2 regions of the Streptomyces sp. NPDC051563 genome follow, and region 1 is predicted to be linked to the other one. Evidence: predicted binding sites of a transcription regulator. Region 1 holds the regulator's gene; the other holds the start of a gene.
The links. The regulator HrcA, encoded in region 1, represses chaperone genes, less so after heat shock. The targets are predictions, from matches to a motif close to TTNGCACTCNGNNNNNCNGAGTGCNAA.
Positions count from the first base shown of each region.

Region 2: a site for HrcA is predicted at 1,567-1,593, ahead of groES (co-chaperone GroES). Genes of this name have one in related genera too.

Region 1 covers NZ_JBITDL010000023.1:98,656-108,495, forward strand. The annotation lists gene ACIA8F_RS26405 (MFS transporter) at 4-1,431, shown strand; gene ACIA8F_RS26410 (ribonuclease Z) at 2,372-3,280, opposite strand; gene ACIA8F_RS26415 (histidine triad nucleotide-binding protein) at 3,284-3,643, opposite strand; gene ACIA8F_RS26420 (16S rRNA (uracil(1498)-N(3))-methyltransferase) at 3,721-4,467, opposite strand; gene ACIA8F_RS26425 (nitronate monooxygenase) at 4,464-5,555, opposite strand; gene dnaJ (molecular chaperone DnaJ) at 5,747-6,883, opposite strand; gene hrcA (heat-inducible transcriptional repressor HrcA) at 6,884-7,900, opposite strand; gene ACIA8F_RS26440 (MBL fold metallo-hydrolase) at 8,054-8,779, shown strand; gene ACIA8F_RS26445 (DUF3097 domain-containing protein) at 8,808-9,605, shown strand; gene hemW (radical SAM family heme chaperone HemW) at 9,797-9,840, opposite strand, start outside.
Region 2 covers NZ_JBITDL010000002.1:148,941-158,780, reverse strand. The annotation lists gene groL (chaperonin GroEL) at 1-978, opposite strand, end outside; gene groES (co-chaperone GroES) at 1,115-1,423, opposite strand; gene ACIA8F_RS02980 (response regulator transcription factor) at 1,881-2,561, shown strand; gene ACIA8F_RS02975 (sensor histidine kinase) at 2,554-3,963, shown strand; gene ACIA8F_RS02970 (LCP family protein) at 4,045-5,352, shown strand; gene ACIA8F_RS02965 (FtsW/RodA/SpoVE family cell cycle protein) at 5,340-6,755, shown strand; gene ACIA8F_RS02960 (polysaccharide deacetylase family protein) at 6,815-7,699, opposite strand; gene ACIA8F_RS02955 (polysaccharide deacetylase family protein) at 7,696-8,661, opposite strand; gene ACIA8F_RS02950 (methyltransferase domain-containing protein) at 8,744-9,840, shown strand, end outside.

The DNA.
Region 1 (9,840 bases):
TCCGTGCCCGACCGCACCCCCGCGCCGCCCGCCGCCTGGCCGCTCGTCGCGCTCTTCACCTCCGGTTACGTCGCCCCGTACCTGCTGCCGACCGTCGTCGGCCGGCTCGACGCGCACCTCCCGCTGAGCCCCGCGCAGGCCGGCCTGATCGGCTCCGCCCTGCTCCTCGGCTCGGCCGCCGCCGGATTCACCCTCGCCTCCCGCATCCCACGGCACGGCCCGCGCCCCCTGGCCCGGCTCGGTCTGCTGCTCGCCGTCCTCGGCTACGGCACGGCGGCCGCCACCGCGCAGCTCCCCCTCGTCATCACGGGCGCCGTCCTCGGCGGCTTCGGCTCGGGCACCGCCACCGCCGTGGCCGCCTCCGGCATCGCCGCGCAGCGCGACCCGCACCGGACCTCCGCCCTGGGGCTGCTGTCGGTGTCGGCCACGGCCGGGGCCCTGTACCTGACCCTGCCGCGGCTCGGCGGCGGGCACGGGCTGCCGTTCGCGGCGATCGCCCTGGTCGCGCTGGTCTGCTGGCCCGCGACGCGGCACCTGCCCGGGGCCGACCGCCCGGAAGCCCCGGGGACCCCGGCCACCCCGGACCGCCAGGACCGTGCCGACGGCACCGCCCGGGCCGTACGGGCCTCCGCGCGGCTGCCCTACCCGCGCGCCGGCATGATCCTCGCCGGGGCCCTGATGCTGTGGTCCCTGGCCCAGAACGCCCTGTGGGGCGTCAGCGGCCGCATCGGCGCGCAGCAGGCGGGCCTGTCCGAGGTCACGCTCGGGATCGTCTTCGCCGCCGCGCTCGGCGCCGGGCTGCTCGGGGTCACCGCCGCCTCCGCGCTCGGGGCCCGGCTCGGGCGCGCGGTCCCGGTGGGCGTGGGCACCGCGGTCATCGCCTGCTGCGTGGTGCTGGCCTCGCACGCGCGGGACCTTGGCTCCTTCGCCGCCGGGGAGATCCTGTGGAACGCGGTCTACCCCGTCGTGCTCTCCTACGCCATCGGCCTCGCCGCCGCCCTCGACCCGCGCGGCCGCTGGGCCGTCCTGGTCGGTTCCGCGTCCTCGCTCGGGGTGGCCTGCGGGCCCGTCACCGGGAGCCTGCTCGCCGAGGGCGCGGGGTTCCCCGGCATGGGCCTGGTCCTCGGGGGCCTGCTGCTCGCGGTGGCCGGGCCGATGGCCGGAGTCGCCCTGCACGTCGGCGGACGCCCCCTGACCCCGGGCTCGGTGCGCCGCCGCGGCGGGGCCCCGGCGGCCGTGCTCGCCGCCGGAGCGGGCACACCGGCCGGCTCCGTACCGCGGGTCGGTGCGCAGGAGCTGGAGGTCGTCGAACTCGCGCAGCTCCGCACCCGCCCGCTGCGCCTGCCGCCGCTCCGGGTCCTGCTGCTCTCCCCGGCGGCAACCCGCCGCACCCGCGACAAGATCCGGCGACGGGTGGGGACCGGCGTGTAGGCCGTCCCGTCCGGCCCCGGCCGGTCAGGCCCGCACCGTCCCGCGCCCGCATCTCCCGTACGGGCGCGGCACCTTGGCGGTCGGCCCGTACCCGTACGCCCGCGGCCGTGCCGGGAGGCGGGCACCGGCTCCGCTCCGCAGGCTCCCGCGCCCGCCCCTACCGCTCGCCCTCTCCTGCCGCCCCGCCCGGCGCCCGGGCCGGGGGGCCGTCCGGGGCCCCTACCGCCCCGCCAGACGCTCTGTCGGCCCCGGCGCCGTCCGCGGCCCCTACCGCCCCACCCGACGCTCTGTCGGCCCCGGCGCCGTCCGCGGCCCCTACCGCCCCGCCAGACGCCCTGTCGGCCCCGGCGCCGTCCGCGGCCCCTGCCGACCCGCCCGACGCCCTGTCGGCCCCGGCGCCGTCCGCGGCCCCACCGGCATCGGAGCCGTCGCCGCCAGGGGCCGCGGACGCTTCGGCGCCGGCGTCGTCCTCGACGTGGCTCTCGGCCGAGGAGACCTCGTCCCCGGCCGCCCCGCCCCCGGCCTCCTCGGGCCGGGCGTCGGCCTCCGCGGCACCGGCCCCGTCCCGGTCCGGCGCTCCGTCGCGATCCGGCGACCCGTCCTGGTCCCGCGCTCCGTCGCGATCCGGGTCCCGGAACCCCTCGAAGCCCGCCTCCTTCATCGACTGCCCGAACCCGCCGCCCCCGAAGGCCGCCTCCGCGGCAGCCAGCCCGGTCACCCTCCCGTGGCCCCGGCCCCGACGAGCCGCTCCCGAACCCCGCCGGCCCTGGTCTTCCGGTCATCTCTCCCCCTCGCCCGAGCGCCGCTCCGCCGTTGCGGACACGCCCGCGAAGGTGCGGGCGGCGGCACCCCAAGCATCCGCACGGCGAGGTGCGGATACAAAGAGCCGGCAGGAGCCGGCGGGAGAGGACCGGAGGGGGCAGGCGGAGAGCGGCCCGGCCTAGCCGGCCCGCTTCGGCACGGGGACCCGTACGAGATCCGCGGCGATCGTCAGTTCGCCCTCGAAGCCGGCCGCCCGGGCCTGCCGCTCGAACTCCGCCGGATCCGGGTACCGCTGCGAGAAGTGCGTCAGCACGAGATGCCGCACGCCCCCGTCCCGCGCCACCCGCGCCGCCTGTCCCGCGGTGAGGTGCCCGTGGTCGGTGGCCAGTTGGACGTCCTCGTCGAGGAAGGTCGACTCGATCACCAGCATGTCGCAGCCCGCCGCGAGCGCTTCCACGCCCTCGCAGAGCCGGGTGTCCATGACGAAGGCGAACCGCTGTCCGGCCCGCGCCTCGCTGACCTCGTCGAGGGTGACCCCGCCGAGGCTGCCCTCGCGCTGGATCCGGCCCACGTCGGGCCCCTTGATGCCGTGGAGCGCGAGCAGTTCGGGCCGTATCCGGCGCCCGTCGGCCTCGGTGAGCCGGTAGCCGAAGGACTCCACCGGGTGCGAGAGGCGTACGGCGTCCAGGGTGTACGCGTCCCCGCGCGCCAGGATCCCGTCCTCGGCCACCGGCTCCTCCGCGATCCGCACGGTCTCGCGGTAGGCCGTGGCGTACCGCAGCCGGTCGAAGAACTTCTGTCCGGAGGCCGGGTAGTGGGCGGTGACGGGGTGCGGGACCCGGTCGAGGTTGATCCGCTGGATGACCCCGGCGAGGCCGAGGCTGTGGTCACCGTGGAAGTGGGTGACGCAGATCCGGTTGATGTCGTGCGCGGCCACCCCGGCGCGCAGCATCTGGCGCTGGGTGCCCTCGCCGGGATCGAAGAGGATGCCCTCGCCGTCCCAGCGCAGCAGGTAGCCGTTGTGGTTGCGGTGGCGGGTGGGCACCTGGCTGGCGGTGCCGAGCACCACGAATTCGCGTACGGACACGGTTTATCCCGGGGGCCATTCGAAGCCGCGGCCGCCGAGGACGTGCGCGTGGGCGTGGAAGACCACCTGGCCGGCGCCGGCGCCGGTGTTGAAGACGAGGCGGTAGCCGCTCTCGGTGAGCCCCTCGTCGGCTGCGACGCGGCCGGCCTCGGTCAGGACGTCGGCGGCGATCCCGGGCTCGGCGGCCGCGAGGGAGACGGCGTCGGGATAGTGCGCCTTCGGGATCACGAGGACGTGGGTGGGTGCCTGCGGGTTGATGTCGCGGAAGGCGACGGTGGTGTCCGTCTCCCGGACGACCGTCGCGGGAATGCTCCCCGCGACGATCTTGCAGAACAGGCAGTCGGCCTGCGGTTCCCCGGCCATGTGCTGAGCCCTTCGTGACGGGTGACGGTGATCGGTTCCGGCATGGTATCCACCGCCACCCCCGCCGGCCGGACCGGTCAGGACCAGCGTCCCGTCCGCGCCAGCAGGACCGCCGCCGCGGCCGTGCCCGCCGTGGAGGTGCGCAGCACCGAGCGGCCCAGCCGGTACGGGTGCGCTCCGGCCGCCGCGAAGGCGGCGAGCTCGTCCGGGGAGACCCCGCCCTCGGGTCCGACGACCAGGACGATGGAGCCGGCGGCCGGCAGTTCGGCGGTGGCCAGCGCGCCCGAGGGCGTGTCCCGGTCCTCGTGCAGGACCACCGCGAGGTCGGCCTCCGCGAGCAGCGCCGCGACCTGCTTGGTCGACAGCGCCTCGGCGACCTCGGGGAAGCGGACCCGGCGGGACTGCTTGCCGGATTCCCGGGCGGTGGCCCGCCACTTCGCGAGGGATTTGGCGCCCCGGTCGCCGCGCCACTGGGTGATGCAGCGCGAGGCCTGCCAGGGCACGATCGCGTCGACGCCGGTCTCCGTCATGGTCTCGACGGCGACCTCGCCCCGGTCGCCCTTGGGCAGGGCCTGGACGACGGTGATCCGGATGGTGGGCTCGGGCTCCTCCAGGACGGACTCCAGGTCCGTGATCACCAGACGGTCCTTGCCCTCCGCCGCCTTGACCACGCCCTCGGTCCACCGGCCCAGGCCGTCGGTCAGGACCACGTCCTCGCCGGGGGCCAGCCGCTTCACGGAGACCGCGTGGCGGCCTTCGGGACCGTCCAAGACGAACTCCGGTCCCGCGGGAACCTTTTCCACCACGAACACCGGGGCGGTCATGACGCACTCCTCATCTGCATTGCCTTCAATGCGTTCTGTGCCGCGCCGAGTTCCGCCGCGAGCACCTCCACCAGTTCCCCGGCCGGCAGGGCCCGCGCCAGCCGGTGCCCCTGGCCCGCCCACAGGGCCATGCCCTGCGGGTCCCCGGCATCGGCGGCGGCCTTGCGCAGCGGCGCGGTCAGGTGGTGCACCTGCGGGTACGCGGCCGGGGCGTACGGGCCGTGCTCGCGCATGAACCGGTTGACCAGTCCGCGGGCCGGCCGCCCCGAGAAGGCCCGGGTCAGCTCCGTCCGGACGAACAGCGGGTCGGTCAGCGCCTTCTTGTGCAGGGGGTGCGCGCCGGACTCCGGGCAGGCCAGGAAGGCCGTACCGAGCTGCGCGGCCTCGGCGCCCGCGGCGAGCAGCGCGGCGATCTGCGAGCCGCGCATCAGGCCGCCCGCCGCGATGATCGGGAGGGCCACGGCCTCGCGCACCTGCGCGACGAGCGCGAGCAGGCCGACTCCGGCCGTGCCGTCGCCCTGCGGGTCGTCGCGGTGGGTGCCCTGGTGGCCGCCCGCCTCCACGCCCTGGACGCAGACGGCGTCGGCGCCGGCCGCCTGGGCGGCGCGGGCCTCCTCGACGGAGGTGACGGTGGCGATCGTGTACGTACCGACGTTGCGCAGGCAGGTGAAGGCCGCGGGCGAGGGCAGGCCGAAGGTGAAGGAGACCACGGGGACCGGGTCTTCGATGAGAATGGCCAGTTTGGCGTCGTAGCCGTCGTCGCTGGTGCCGATGATGTCCTCGTCGGCGAGGGAGATCTCGTACCAGGAGGCCTCACTGGCGAGGTGCCCGCGGTAGACCTCCAGGGCGGCCGGGTCCGCGTGGGAGGTCTGCGGCAGGAAGAGGTTGACGCCGAAGGGGCGGCGGGTGAGCGCGCGCAGCCGCTTGATCTCCTGGTACATGCCGTCCGCGGTCTTGTAGCCGCCGGCGAGGAAGCCCAGTCCGCCCGCTTCGCACACGGCGGCCGCGAGCGGCGGGCAGGACGCGCCGCCCGCCATGGGCGCCTGCACGATCGGGTACGCGAAGAGACCGTTCGGTGCGGAGGACATGAGCTGCATCGTGCCATGTCCCGCTCACGGGACCGAATCACGGCATTCGCCTGGCATAGTCCCCTTCCCCGGGGTGCCCGAATACCGCCGCCGCGGCGGCGTCGCGCATGCCGCGAGCCCGGTCCGGGGCATCCCCGGACCGGGCTCGCAGGTGTGCTCGTACGCTGCTCGGCGTCCGTCGAAGGCGTCGCTCAGCGCCCGTTGAAGGCGTCCTTCAGGCGGCTGAACAGGCCTTGCTGACCCGGTGCGAACTGGCCCATCGGCCGCTCCTCGCCGCGCAGCTTGGCCAGCTGGCGCAGCAGGTCCTCCTGCGCCGGGTCCAGCTTGCCGGGGGTGGTGACCTCGACGTGCACGATCAGGTCGCCGCGTCCGCCACCGCGCAGGTGGGTCACGCCGCGGCCGTGCAGCGGGATCGCCTGCCCGGAGCCGGTGCCGGGCCGGATGTCGATCTCTTCCAGGCCGTCCAGCGTCTCCAGCGGGCACTTGGTGCCCAGGGCCGCCGCGGTCATCGGGATGGTGACCGTGCAGTGCAGGTCGTCCCCGCGCCGCTGGAAGGTCGGGTGCGGCAGCTCGTGGATCTCCACGTACAGGTCGCCGGCGGGGCCGCCGCCGGGGCCGACCTCGCCTTCGCCCGCGAGCTGGATCCGGGTGCCGTTCTCGACGCCGGCCGGGATCTTGACGGTGAGGCTGCGGCGGGAGCGGACCCGGCCGTCGCCCGCGCACTCGGGGCACGGGGTCGGGACCACGGTGCCGAAGCCCTGGCACTGCGGGCAGGGGCGCGAGGTCATGACCTGGCCCAGGAAGGACCGGGTGACCTGCGAGACCTCACCGCGGCCGCGGCACATGTCACACGTCTGCGCCGAGGTGCCGGGTGCAGCGCCCTCGCCGGAGCAGGTGGTGCAGACGACGGCCGTGTCGACCTGGATGTCCTTGGTCGTGCCGAAGGCGGCCTCGTCCAGTTCCAGGTCGAGGCGGATCATGGCGTCCTGGCCGCGGCGGGTCCGCGAGCGCGGTCCGCGCTGCGAGGACTGGCCGAAGAAGGCGTCCATGATGTCGGAGAAGTTGCCGAAGCCGCCCGCTCCGAAGCCGCCGGCTCCGCCGCCGCCCGAGGAGGACAGCGGGTCGCCGCCGAGGTCGAAGACCTGCTTCTTCTGCGGGTCCGAGAGGACCTCGTAGGCGGCGTTGATCTCCTTGAAACGCTCTTGCGTCTTGGGATCGGGGTTCACATCCGGGTGCAGCTCGCGGGCGAGCCGCCGGAATGCCTTCTTGATCTCGTCCTGCGATGCGTCGCGGCGCACGCCGAGAACGGCGTAGTAGTCCGTGGCCACTTACGACTCCGCCAGGATCTGTCCGACGTAACGTGCCACTGCGCGTACCGCTCCCATCGTTCCGGGGTAGTCCATGCGGGTCGGTCCGACCACGCCGAGTTTGGCGACTGCTTCGCCGCCCGAACCGTAGCCGACCGAGACGACGGACGTGGAGTTCAGTCCCTCGTAGGCGTTCTCATGCCCGATCTTTACGGCCATTCCCGACTCACTGGCCTCGCCCAGCAGCTTGAGGAGCACGACCTGCTCCTCCAGCGCTTCGAGCACCGGCCTGATCGTCAGGGGAAAATCGTGTCCGAAGCGGGTGAGGTTGGCGGTGCCGCCGATCATCAGCCGCTCCTCCGCCTCCTCGACCAGCGTTTCGAGGAGGGTGTCGAGGACGGCTCGCACCGTCACCCGGTCCTCGTTCTCGAAGGACTCCGGAAGGTCCTTCACCAGCGGCGGCACGTCGGTGAACCGGCGGCCGACGACTCGGCTGTTGAGGCGGGCCCGCAGGTCCGCGAGCGAGGCCTCCCCGAAGGGGGCCTGGCAGTCGACGAGCCGCTGCTCGACCCGGCCGGTGTCCGTGATGAGGACGAGCATCAGGCGGGCCGGGGCCAGCGAGAGCAGTTCCACGTGCCGGACGGTGGACCGGGTCAGCGAGGGGTACTGGACGACGGCGACCTGCCGGGTGAGCTGCGCGAGCAGCCGCACCGTACGGCCGACGACGTCGTCGAGGTCCACGGCCCCGTCGAGGAAGTTCTGGATGGCCCGGCGCTCGGGCGTCGACAGCGGTTTGACCCCCGCCAGCTTGTCGACGAAGAGGCGGTAGCCCTTGTCGGTGGGGATCCGGCCGGCGCTGGTGTGGGGCTGGGCGATGTAGCCCTCGTCCTCCAGCACGGCCATGTCGTTGCGCACGGTGGCGGGCGACACGCCGAGGCGGTGCCGCTCGGTGAGCGCCTTGGAGCCGACGGGCTCCTCCGTGCCGACGTAGTCCTGGACGATGGCGCGCAGCACTTCGAGTCTGCGTTCGCTGAGCATCGCGCGCACACCTCCATCGTTTCCGTCGTTCGCGGCTTCGGCAGGTCCTGCCTGCTGGCACTCTGAGCGTTCGAGTGCCAGAGATCCCCCGGTCAGTGTACGGCGGGGTGGTACACCCCTAGCAAGGGCGGCCCGCCAAGGTAGCGTCGCGGCATGGACGTGCGTTGGGAAGAGGCGGGCTGGGAACGGCTCGCCGAACGGGCCGGCCGAAAGCGCCTGCCGGTGTGGGACTGCACCGTGGGACTGGTGGTGGGCGAGGATTCCGCCCTTCTGATCGACCCGGGTTCCTCCCTGCGGGAAGGGGCGCAGGTACGGGCCGAGGCCGAGCGGCTGGCGGGCCGGCGCGTGACCCATCTCGCATTCACACACGGACATTTCGACCACGTACTGGGCGGGGCGGCGTTCGCGGGCGCCGAGATCTACGGTCCGGTCGGGCTGGACTCCCTGCTCTCGGTGAGCCGGGAAGAGCTGCGGGCCGACGCGGTCCGGCACGGCCTGGCGCCCGCCGAGGCGGCCGAGGCGGCGGATCTGCTGGTGCTCCCCCGGCACCTGGTGTCGGGCGAGTGGACGCTCGACCTGGGCGGGGTGCAGGTGCTGCTGGCGAACGTGGGCCCGGGGCACACCCGGCACGATCTGGCCGCCTTCGTGCCCGGTGCGCGCGAGGTGGTCTTCTGCGGCGACCTGGTCGAGGAATCGGGCGAGCCGCAGGCGGGCCCGGACGCGGCGCCGCGGCAGTGGCCGGCGGCCCTGGACCGGCTCCTCGCCCTGGGCGGGGACGACGCTCTGTACGTACCGGGTCACGGAGCGGTGGTCGACGCGGCCTTCGTCCGTGCCCAACGCGACACACTGGCCGCCCGCTTCGGCGTGTCGGACCACTGAACCGGCCCGTTCTCCTACCCTCGGCCGGATGCGCGAGTACTCCCCCGACCTGACCCCCCAGTGGAAGCGCTCCAAGCCCGTCCCCGAGGTCCCGGCCGATCCGGACCTGGTGGTCGAGGTGGCGGGTACGGACTTCTGCGGCGCGGTGGTGGCCTGCGAGGCCGGCACGGTCACCCTGGAGGACCGCTTCGGCAAGCGCCGCGTCTTCCCCCTCGAACCCCGCGGCTTCCTCCTGGACGGCGCGGTGGTCACCCTGACCCGCCCCGCGCGGGGCCCGGCCGCCCCGGCCCGTACGGCCTCGGGCTCCCTCGCCGTCCCCGGGGCCCGGGCGCGGGTGGCCCGGGCGGGCCGGATCTACGTGGAGGGCCGCCACGACGCCGAACTGGTCGAGCGGGTGTGGGGCGACGACCTGCGGATCGAGGGCGTCGTGGTGGAGTACCTGGAGGGCATCGACGACCTCCCGGCCGTCGTCGCCGACTTCGCCCCCGCCGCCGACGCCCGCCTGGGCATCCTGGTGGACCACCTGGTCCCGGGCTCCAAGGAGTCCCGCATCGCCGCCTCGGTGACCTCCCCGCACGTCCTGATCGTGGGCCACCCGTACGTGGACGTCTGGCAGGCGGTGAAGCCCTCCGCCCTGGGCATCCGCGCCTGGCCCGTCATCCCGCCCGGCCAGGACTGGAAGACGGGCATCTGCCGCGCCCTGGGCTGGCCGGAGAACACCGGCGCCGCCTGGCAGCACATCCTGTCCCGCGTGACCTCGTACAAGGACCTGGAGCCCACCCTCCTGGGCGCGGTGGAGCACCTGATCGACCACGTGACGGCGTAGCTCACACGGCGCGCGGGGCTCCAGCGCCGGCGAAAATCCAGCCTCGCCGGCGTTTGAGGCGCGGGGGCCCGGGGGCTGGCCCCCGGCAACGGCGCCGCACCCGGCAACGGGTCCGGGGCGCAGCCCCGGGGAACGGTGGAAGGGCGGGTAGGGGACGGCCCCGCAGGGCCCCGGCAACACCCCGGACGGGGCTAGTCCACCAGGTCGCGGACCACCGCGTCGGCCAGCAGCCGTC
Region 2 (9,840 bases), on a different contig from region 1:
GGAGATCGTGACGCGGCGGGCGGAGCCCAGTACGTCCAGACCGGCCTGGTCGAGCTTGAGGCCGACCTCCTCGGCGATGACGGTGGCACCGGTGAGGGTGGCCATGTCCTGGAGCATCGCCTTGCGGCGGTCACCGAAGCCGGGCGCCTTGACGGCGACGGCGTTGAAGGTGCCACGGATCTTGTTGACGACGAGGGTGGAGAGCGCCTCGCCCTCGACGTCCTCGGCGATGATCAGGAGCGGCTTGGAGGCGCCGGCCTGGATGACCTTCTCCAGCAGCGGCAGGAGGTCCTGGATCGAGGAGATCTTGCCCTGGTTGATCAGGATGTACGGGTCATCGAGGATGGCCTCCATACGCTCCTGGTCGGAGACCATGTACGGGGACAGGTAGCCCTTGTCGAAGGCCATGCCCTCGGTGAACTCGAGCTCCAGGCCGAAGGCGTTGGACTCCTCGACGGTGATGACACCGTCCTTGCCGACCTTGTCCATCGCCTCGGCGATGAGGTCACCGACCTGCTGGTCCTGCGCGGAGAGCGCGGCCACGGCGGCGATGTCGGACTTGTCCTCGATCGGGCGGGCGGTCGCGAGGAGCTCCTCGGACACGGCCTTGACCGCGGCGTCGATGCCCTTCTTCAGGGCGGCCGGGGAAGCACCCGCGGCGACGTTGCGCAGACCCTCGCGGACCAGCGCCTGCGCCAGGACGGTGGCGGTGGTGGTGCCGTCACCCGCGACGTCGTTGGTCTTGGTCGCGACCTCCTTGACGAGCTGCGCGCCAAGGTTCTCGTACGGGTCGTCGAGCTCGACCTCACGCGCGATGGTGACACCGTCGTTCGTGATGGTGGGAGCGCCGAACTTCTTGTCGATGACGACGTTGCGGCCCTTGGGACCGATCGTCACCTTGACGGTGTCGGCAAGCTTGTTGACGCCACGCTCAAGGGCGCGACGGGCGTCCTCGTCAAACTTGAGAATCTTCGGCATGGGAGCGGTTCAGCCCTCTCGTTGCTATCCCCGGCCGCTCACCGCGACCGCCTGTCAAGAACGAACTACGCCCCTCGCCGCCCGGCATCAGCAGGGGTGACCAGGGGCGTAGCTCAAAGCAAAACTGGAGAAGTGATTACTTCTCGACGATCGCGAGCACGTCGCGGGCCGAGAGAACGAGGTACTCCTCGCCGTTGTACTTCACTTCGGTGCCGCCGTACTTCGAGTACAGGACGACGTCGCCGACGGTGACGTCCAGCGGGAGACGCTGGCCGTCCTCGAAGCGACCCGGACCCACGGCGAGGACGACGCCCTCCTGGGGCTTCTCCTTCGCGGTGTCCGGGATGACCAGGCCAGAGGCCGTGGTCTGCTCGGCGTCGAGCGGCTGGACCACAATGCGGTCCTCGAGCGGCTTGATGGCAACCTTGGAGCTGGTGGTCGTCACGATCTGACCTTCCGCTTCGGAGATCCGGGGTTAATTGTCTGAGGTGGCGACCAAGTCGATCCGTCGTCGCGGGTGCCGGATCCGTCTGTCGCCGTGTTGGCACTCACCAGGGGCGAGTGCCAGACGCGAGACTATTCCGGGGATTAGCACTCGGTCAAGCGGAGTGCCAATACGCGCCGCTGGTTTCGCAGCCGGGGCCGCCTGCCCGGGGCCCTCCCGGGGCCCCCGAGCCCCCGAAATCCGCATCCGCGGCACCGCTGCCGGGGACGCCGTCCCCGGACCCCTGCGCCTCAAACGCCGGCGGGGCTGGGGTGTGCCGGCCTTTGAGGACCGGGGTCCGGGCAGCGCCCGGGGAACGGTGGAAGGGCGGGTAGGGGACTTCGCCCCGCAGGGCCGACCCAGCCGTGCGGGCGGGGCGTCAGGAAAGGGGGCGTGCCCGGTATGTGAGGCTTGGGGGATGCGGATCCTGGTTGTCGAAGACGAGGTCGGCCTCGCCGATTCATTGCGGCGCGGCCTCTCCGCCGACGGCCACTGGGTGGATCTCGCCCACGACGGCCACCGCGGCCTGGACCTGGCCCTCACCGGAGGCCCGTACGACGTGGTCCTCCTGGACCTGATGCTCCCCGGCCTCTCGGGCTACGAGATCTGCACGCGGATGCGGGCCCACGGCGTCGCCACCCCGGTGCTGATGCTGACCGCCAAGGACGGCGAGTACGACGAGGCCGAGGGCCTGGACTCGGGTGCGGACGACTACCTGACGAAGCCGTTCTCCTTCGTCGTCCTCGCCGCCCGCCTCCGCGCCCTCACCCGCCGCACCGCCACCGCCCGGCCCAGCGTCCTGCAGGCGGGCGACCTCGTGCTGGACGCCCCGGGCCGCCGCTGCCGCCGGGGCACGCACGAGATCGAGCTGACGGCCCGGGAGCTCGGCGTCCTGGGCTGCCTGATGGAGCAGCCCGGCCGGGCCGTCGCCAAGCAGGACATCCTCGACGAGGTCTGGGACAGCCCGCACGGGATCGACCCGAACATCGTCGAGGTCTACGTCTCCTCGCTCCGCCGGAAGATCGACACCCCGTTCGGGCGGCGTTCGATCCTCACCGTGCACGGCACCGGGTACCGGATGGCCCCGGACGGTGGCTGAGCCCCGGACGGCGGCCGAGCCCCCGCCGGAGCCCCGGCCCCGCCGCCTCGGCAGCCTCCGTGCCCGCGCCGCCGCGGCCGCCGCCCTCGCGATGGCCGCCGTCCTGGCCGCCGGCGGGCTGTGGCTCTACACCCTGCTGCGCGCCAACCTCATCGAGAACACCACCGGCCGCACCGAGCTGGCCGCCCGCAAGGTGGCCGCCCAGTACGACACCGCGAGCCTTCCGGCCGGAGGCCGGCTGCCCGCGCCCGAGGGCGGGGTCGACCTGGTCCTCGTACGGGACGCGGCCGGTGCGGTCGTGGCCACCAGCGGGGACCTGAAGGACACCCCGGAGCTCACGGAGCTGAGCCCCGCGGCCGGCCGGGACATGCGGTCGGCCGTCCTGCCGCCCGCGCGCCCCGGCGCACAGCGGCGCGTGGTGGTCGCGGTGGATGCGCCCGGCCCGCCGGGGGCGCACGATCCGCACACCGTCTACGCCGCGACCGTGCTCGGCGACGTCGACGACGCCAACCGGGCCGTCGCGCTCGGCCTGCTCGCCGGGGCGCCCCCGCTGATCGCCTTCGCGGCGCTCCTGGCCTGGTGGGTGACGGGCCACGCGCTGCGCCCGGTCACCGCGATCCGCACCGGGCTGGCGGCGGTCACCGGGAGCGAGCTGGACCGGCGGGTCCCGGACCCGGGCGGCGCCGACGAGATCGCTCAGCTGGCCCGGACGGTCAACGCGACCCTCGACCGGCTGGAGCGCAGCGACGCCCGCCAGCGGCAGTTCACCGCCGACGCCTCGCACGAGCTGCGCAACCCCCTCGCGGCCGTCCGGGCCCGGCTGGAGGTGGCGCTGCGGGACCCCGACCGGGAGTCGGTGGCGGCCGCGCTGGCCGATACCGAGCGGCTCCAGCGCATCGCGGCCGATCTGCTCCTGCTGGCCCGGCTGGACGGCGACGGCGGGCCCGCGCCGCGCTCCGAGCCGGTGGACCTCGCGCTGCTGGCCGCCGAGGACGCGGCGCGGCGCCCGGAGCCCGGGGTCGCGCTACGGCTGGACGCGCGGGCTCCCGTACCGGCGGCCGGGGATCCGGCGCGGCTGGAGCGGGCGCTGGCCAACCTGGTGGACAACGCCCTGCGGTACGCCCGTACCGGGGTCACGGTCCGGGCCTTCGCCGAGGACGGCTGGGCGTTGCTGGAGGTCACGGACGACGGGCCGGGCATCCCGGAGGCCGACCGCGACCGGGTCTTCGAGCGGTTCGTGCGCCTGGACGCGGACCGGAGCCGGGCCGGCGGCGGCACCGGCCTGGGGCTGGCCATCGCCCGGGAGATCGCCCGGGCGCACGGCGGTGAGGTCCGTGCGCTCCCCGCGCCCGCCGGGGGCGCCCGGCTGGTGCTGCGCGTGCCGGGGCGCGCGGGCTCCTGAGGGGCGTGGCGCGGCCGCCCCTGAAGGTGTCTTCAGGACCCTCAGGGTTCCTTCAGCACCGCTCCCCCAGCATCGACAGGCATGAGTGCCCATCGCAGGAAGCCCCGCGACCCGAAGCCGCCGGTGTCCGTGTCCCGCGGCGGCCGCAGCCGAAGCCGCCGCCTCCGGCTCACCCGCACCCTGCTGGCGACCGGCTGCGCCCTGGTGGTGCTCGCGGGGGCGACCGCCTGGTACCTCTACGACGACCTCGCCTCCAGCATCGGCAGTTCCAAGGCCCTGGAGGGCGCCGAGAAGTCGAAGTCCGGCGATGTGAACATCCTGCTGATGGGTCTGGACAGCCGCCGGGACCAGAACGGCGAGGACCTCCCGCCGGCGATCCTCGAGAAGCTGCACGCCGGTGCGAGCTCCGAGGTCGGCGGCTACAACACCAACACGCTGATCCTGCTGCACGTCCCGGCCGGCGGGGGTCGGGCGAAGGCCTTCTCGGTGCCGCGCGACGACTTCGTGCAGCTGCACGGGGTGCCCGGGTTCACCGGCAAGGCCAAGATCAAGGAGGCGTACGGGCGGGCGAAGGCCAAGGCCGAGGACCAGCTCGCGGCCAAGGGGGTCACGGACCGGCGGCAGCTGGAGCGCGAGGGCCGCGAGGCGGGCCGCAAGGCCGAGCTGGAGACGGTGCGCAGCTTCCTGGGCGTGCCGATCGACCACTTCGCCGAGCTGAACCTGGCCGGTTTCTACCACCTGGCGGACGCGCTGGGCGGCGTACCGGTGTGTCTGAAGAAGCCGGTGAAGGACGGCTACTCGGGGGCCGACTTCCCGGCCGGGCGGCAGACGCTGAACGGGCAGCAGTCGCTGGCCTTCGTACGGCAGCGGCACGGTCTGTCCATGGGGGACCTGGACCGGACGAGGCGGCAGCAGGCGTTCCTGGCGGGGGCCACCTACCAGCTGAACCAGGCCGGGACCTTCACCGATCCGGTGAAGCTGATGAAGCTGATCGACTCGGCGAAGCAGGACGTCGTGACCGATCAGGGATGGGACCTGCTGTCGTTCGTGAAGCAGGCGAAGAACCTGTCCGGGGGCAACGTGGAGTTTGTGACCCTTCCCATCGAGGGCTTCGAACGGAACCACGGCGCGGAGATAAACGTCGTAGATGATATGAAGATAAAGCGGTTCATAGCCGAGCGGATCGGGCCCGGGGCCTCTGCGAGCCCGAGCGCGCCTGGCGCCGCTCCCTCCTCACCGGGTGCGCCCAACACCCCGCAGGGCTCCGCCCCGGCCTCGTCCCGGGGCTCCGGCCCCGCGAGCTCCGCGCCGGCCCCCGCGCCCGCCCCCTCCCCGAGCAGCAGCGGAACCCCCGCCATCGACGGCGGCGGCGTCCCGTGCGTGGACTGAAGCCCCTGACCTCGGCGGGCGCGCGCCGCCGCACGGAAGCACTGCTCCTCGTCCTCGTCCTCGGCGTGACCATTTCCGGCCACATCTGCGCGGGCCTGGCGATGAACGACGAGCTCCCGCCCGGCCTCACCGGCTTCGTGGTCAGCATGACGCTGCTCGCGCTGGTGGGGCACCTGGCCGTGCGCCGGTTCGCGGCGTACGCGGATCCGCTGATCTTCCCGCTGGCCCTGCTGCTGACCGGGCTCGGGCTGGTGCTGCTGCACCGTCTCGACCAGGGGTACCTCGACCGGTACAACTCACCGGCGACGGCGCCGGGCCAGCTGATGTGGACGGTGATCGGCGTCGCGGCCTGCATCGCGGTGCTGGGACTGCTGCGCGACCACCGGCTGCTCCAGCGGTTCATCTACATCACGATGGCCGTCGCGCTGGTGGCGCTGATCGCGCCCGCCTTCTTCGGCGCGGACACCTACGGGGCGAAGCGCTGGATCAAGTTCGGCGGGCTCTCGGTGCAGCCGGGCGAGTTCGTGAAGATCATGATCGCGGTGTTCTTCGCGGGCTACCTGGTGATCCACCGCGATGCGCTGGCCCTGTCGGGACGCAAGTTCCTGGGCATGCGGCTGCCGCCGATGCGCCAGCTCGGCCCCCTGATCACGGTGTGGATCATCTCGCTGCTGGTGCTGGTCTTCGAGCGCGACCTCGGCACCTCGCTGCTCTTCTTCGGCGTCTTCGTGGTCATGCTCTACGTGGCCACGGAGCGCACCAGCTGGATCGTCTGCGGCCTGGTCCTCGCCTCGGCGGGCGCCTTCGTGGTGGGCATGACGGAGCCGCACGTCCAGGCCCGCGTGGCTGCCTGGCTGAACCCGCTGTCGTACTACTGGAAGGTCAGGCCGCCGGGCGTCTCCTCGGACCAGTCGGCGCAGGCCCTGTTCAGCTTCGGCACGGGCGGGATCTCCGGCACGGGACTCGGCCTGGGCCATCCGGAACTGATCAAGTTCGCGGGCCGCAGCGACTTCATCCTGACGACAGTGGGCGAGGAGCTCGGCCTGGCCGGGGTCATGGCCGTCCTGATCCTCTACGCCCTCCTCGTGCAGCGCGGGCTGCGGATGGCGCTGGGCGCCCGCGACCCGTTCGGCAAGCTGCTGGCGGTGGGCCTGTCGTCGGCGCTGGCCCTTCAGGTCTTCATCGTGGCGGGCGGGGTCACGGGGCTGATCCCGCTGACCGGCAAGGCACTGCCCTTCCTGGCCGCGGGCGGCTCGTCCCTCCTGGCCAACTGGATCATGATCGCCCTGCTGCTGCGCATCTCCGACAGCACCGAGCGACAACGCGAGGCGGACGCCCGGGGCCCGGTGGAGACGACGATCACGCCGGCGATGGCGGCGGCGGGCCCGGGGGCGGGTCCCTAGAGGGCCCGGCCGGGGCGTCAGAAAACCGGCGGCGGCGCCAGATGCCCTGCCGGGGGCGCCTAGAGGTAGTCCTCCAGCCGCCCGATCCGGTAGCCCTGCTCCTGTATCCGCTGGAGCATCCGGGTCGCCATCTGGATCTCCGTCGCGCCCTTGAGCTCGGCGGGGCCGCGGAAGTGGGCCAGGACGATGTCACCCGGTTTGAGGGCGGAGCCCTCGGCGTACTGGAAGTTGTTGATCTGCATCGACACCCGCCACAGGAGGAGCTGCGATATGCCGCACTCGTGCGCGGCCCGCAGGGTGTCGTCGTTGTAGTTCCCGTACGGCGGCCGGAAGCGGGTCGGCTTCGTGCCGAAGCGCTTCTCCAGGCGTTCCTGCTGCCCGCATATCTCCTTCTTCTGCGCCTCGAAGGACAGGGTGCGCAGATTCGGGTGCGTCAGCGTGTGGTTGTTTATCGTGCTGCCGGAGCCGTTGTCGCGGAGCTTTTCGAAGTGGCCGTAGTCCGACGAGGCGATGTCGTCCGTCAGGAACATGCTGATCGGCAGCTTCAGGTCGGCGGCCATCTTCAGGAACTCGGGGTTCTTCTCGGCTCCGTCGTCGAACGTCAGGAAGACGACCTTGTCGTCCGCCGGGACGGGTATTCGGTCGATGACCTGGACCCGGCCCGCCTTGGCCGGCGGAATGAGGGGTTTGGCGGCCGGCTTGGGCGCGTACTGGAGGGGGCCGCTGAGGCCCCACTTCTTGTACGCCTCGTCCGCCGCGGCCGCCGGTCCCCCGCCCGGGGCGGAGGGGGAGGCCGCCCCGGAGGGCGACGGGGTCGCCCTGGCCTCCGTGGTCTTGCGCCCCATTCGTTCGATGGGGTCCACGCTGTCCCCGCACCCCGTCAGGGACAGCGCGAGCGCGCCGGCCGTCAGCGTTCCGGCTACGAACCGGCGCGCGTGCTTCACAAGTAGTCCTCCAGGCGGCCCACGGAATAGCCCTTGTCCGTGACGGTCTTCATGACATGACGGATCATGTCAGTCATGCTCCCCTTCCAGTCTTCCTTGCCCCGGAAGTGGGTGAGGATGATGTCACCGGGGTGCAGGTCCTTGTCCCACTCCCGCCAGTCCATCCGGTTCGGGAAGGCCTCCTCGGCCCACAGCGGAACGGCCTTGACCCCGCAGGACTTGGCCGCGCGCAGCGTGTCCTCGTTGTAGTTCCCGTACGGCGGCCGGAAGAGCGTCGGACGCTTGCCGAAGGTCTTCTCGATCGTGTCCTGCTGTCCGCAGATCTCCTGGCGCTGCTTCTCGTACGACAGCGCCGGCATGTAGCGGTGGTTGAGCGTGTGGTTGTTCAGCGTGACGCCCGCCGCCTGCATCTCCTTGAAGTACGGGTAGTTGTCCCGGACCAGGTAGTCGCTGAGGAAGGCGGTGTACGGGAGCTTCAGCTCCTGCATCATCTTCAGGAACTCGGGGTCCTTCTCGGCCCCGTCGTCGATCGTCAGGAAGACGACCTTCTCCTCCGTGGGGATGGTGGTGAAGACGGGGGGCAGCTCGTCCTGGCCCTCGACCTCGAAGCCTTCGCGGGTGGTGATCTCCGGCTTCTGCTTGGGCGCCTGCGGGGCGATCAGCGGGGGCTTGGCCAGCCCCCACTTCTTCGCGGCGACGATCCGCGCCTGCTGGAGGGCCTTCAGCTTCTCGGCGTAGTTGCCGAGCGCGCCGGCCGCTCCGGCCTGCTCGCCCGCGGCGCCCGCGGCGGCCTTCGCCTTCGCCGCCTTGTCCGGAGTCTGGGACCCACCGGCTCCGCAACCCGTGCCGAGGGCGGCGACGAGCAGTACGGCCGTCGCGGCCGTACCCAACCGGCCGCGCGTGACTGCCGCGATCCGGTGACCGTGAAGCGTCTTATGTTCCTTTTGTCGGACTAGCTGCATAGTTCGGGATCTTTACACCCCTCACGCACGCGCCGCGGGCGACACCGCGAGGGGAATCCGACCTTCCTCCGAGTGGCCCACCGTGGCCGACAATGGACCCGTGACCCCCGAAGACTTCGCCGCGCTCCTCGCCCCCGAGGGCCACGCCCTCCTCGACTCGCTCCGCGACTACGACCCCGCCCAGGAGCTCGCCGTCGCCACCCGGCTGCGCCGCGACCACCCCGCCGCACTGGTCTCCGCGGCCCTGGGACAGGCCCGGCTGCGCCAGCGGGCCGCCGCGAAGTTCGGGGCCGAGGACGCCGGCCGGATGTACTTCACCCCCGGCGGCGGGGAGATGGCCACGCGCGCCTCGGTGGCCTCCTACCGCGCCGAGCGGCTGGCCGCCCTGGGCGTACGCAGCCTCGCGGACCTCTGCTGCGGCATCGGCGGCGACGCCCTCGCGCTGGCCCGGCTCGGCATCCGCGTGCTGGCGGTGGACCACGATCCGCTGACCGTCGCCGTGGCGCGCGCCAATGCCGCGGCGCTGGGGCTGGCGGACCTGATCGAGGTCCGGGAGGCCGATGTGACGGAGGTCGACACCGCGGGCTACGACGCCGTCTTCATCGACCCGGCCCGCCGGGGCGGCCGGGGCCGGATCTTCGACCCGGAGTCCTATTCGCCGCCGCTGTCCTGGGCGATCGCCACCGCCCGCTCCGCGAAGATCGCCGCCATCAAGATCGCCCCCGGGATCCCGCACGAGGCGGTGCCCGCCGAGGCCCAGGCCGAGTGGATCTCCGACCAGGGCGATGTGAAGGAGGCCGTGCTGTGGTTCGGGACGGCCCCCGGCGAGATCCGCGCCACCCTGCTGCCCGGCCCGCGGGCGCTGGCGACCGCCGATCCGCTGCCCGACCCGGAGGCCGGTCCCGTCGGCCGCTACCTCTACGAGCCCGACGGCGCCGTGATCCGGGCCCACCTCGTGGCCGAGGTGGCCGAGCAGCTGGGGGGCCGGCTGATCGACCCGACCATCGCGTACATCACCGCCGACGAGCTGCACGAGACCCCGTACGCGACCTCGTACGAGATCACCGACGTGCTGCCGTTCGGGCTGAAGAAGCTCAAGGCGCTGCTGCGCGAGCGCGGGGTCGGCATCCTCACGGTGAAGAAGCGCGGTTCCGCCATCGAGCCCGAGGAACTGCGCAA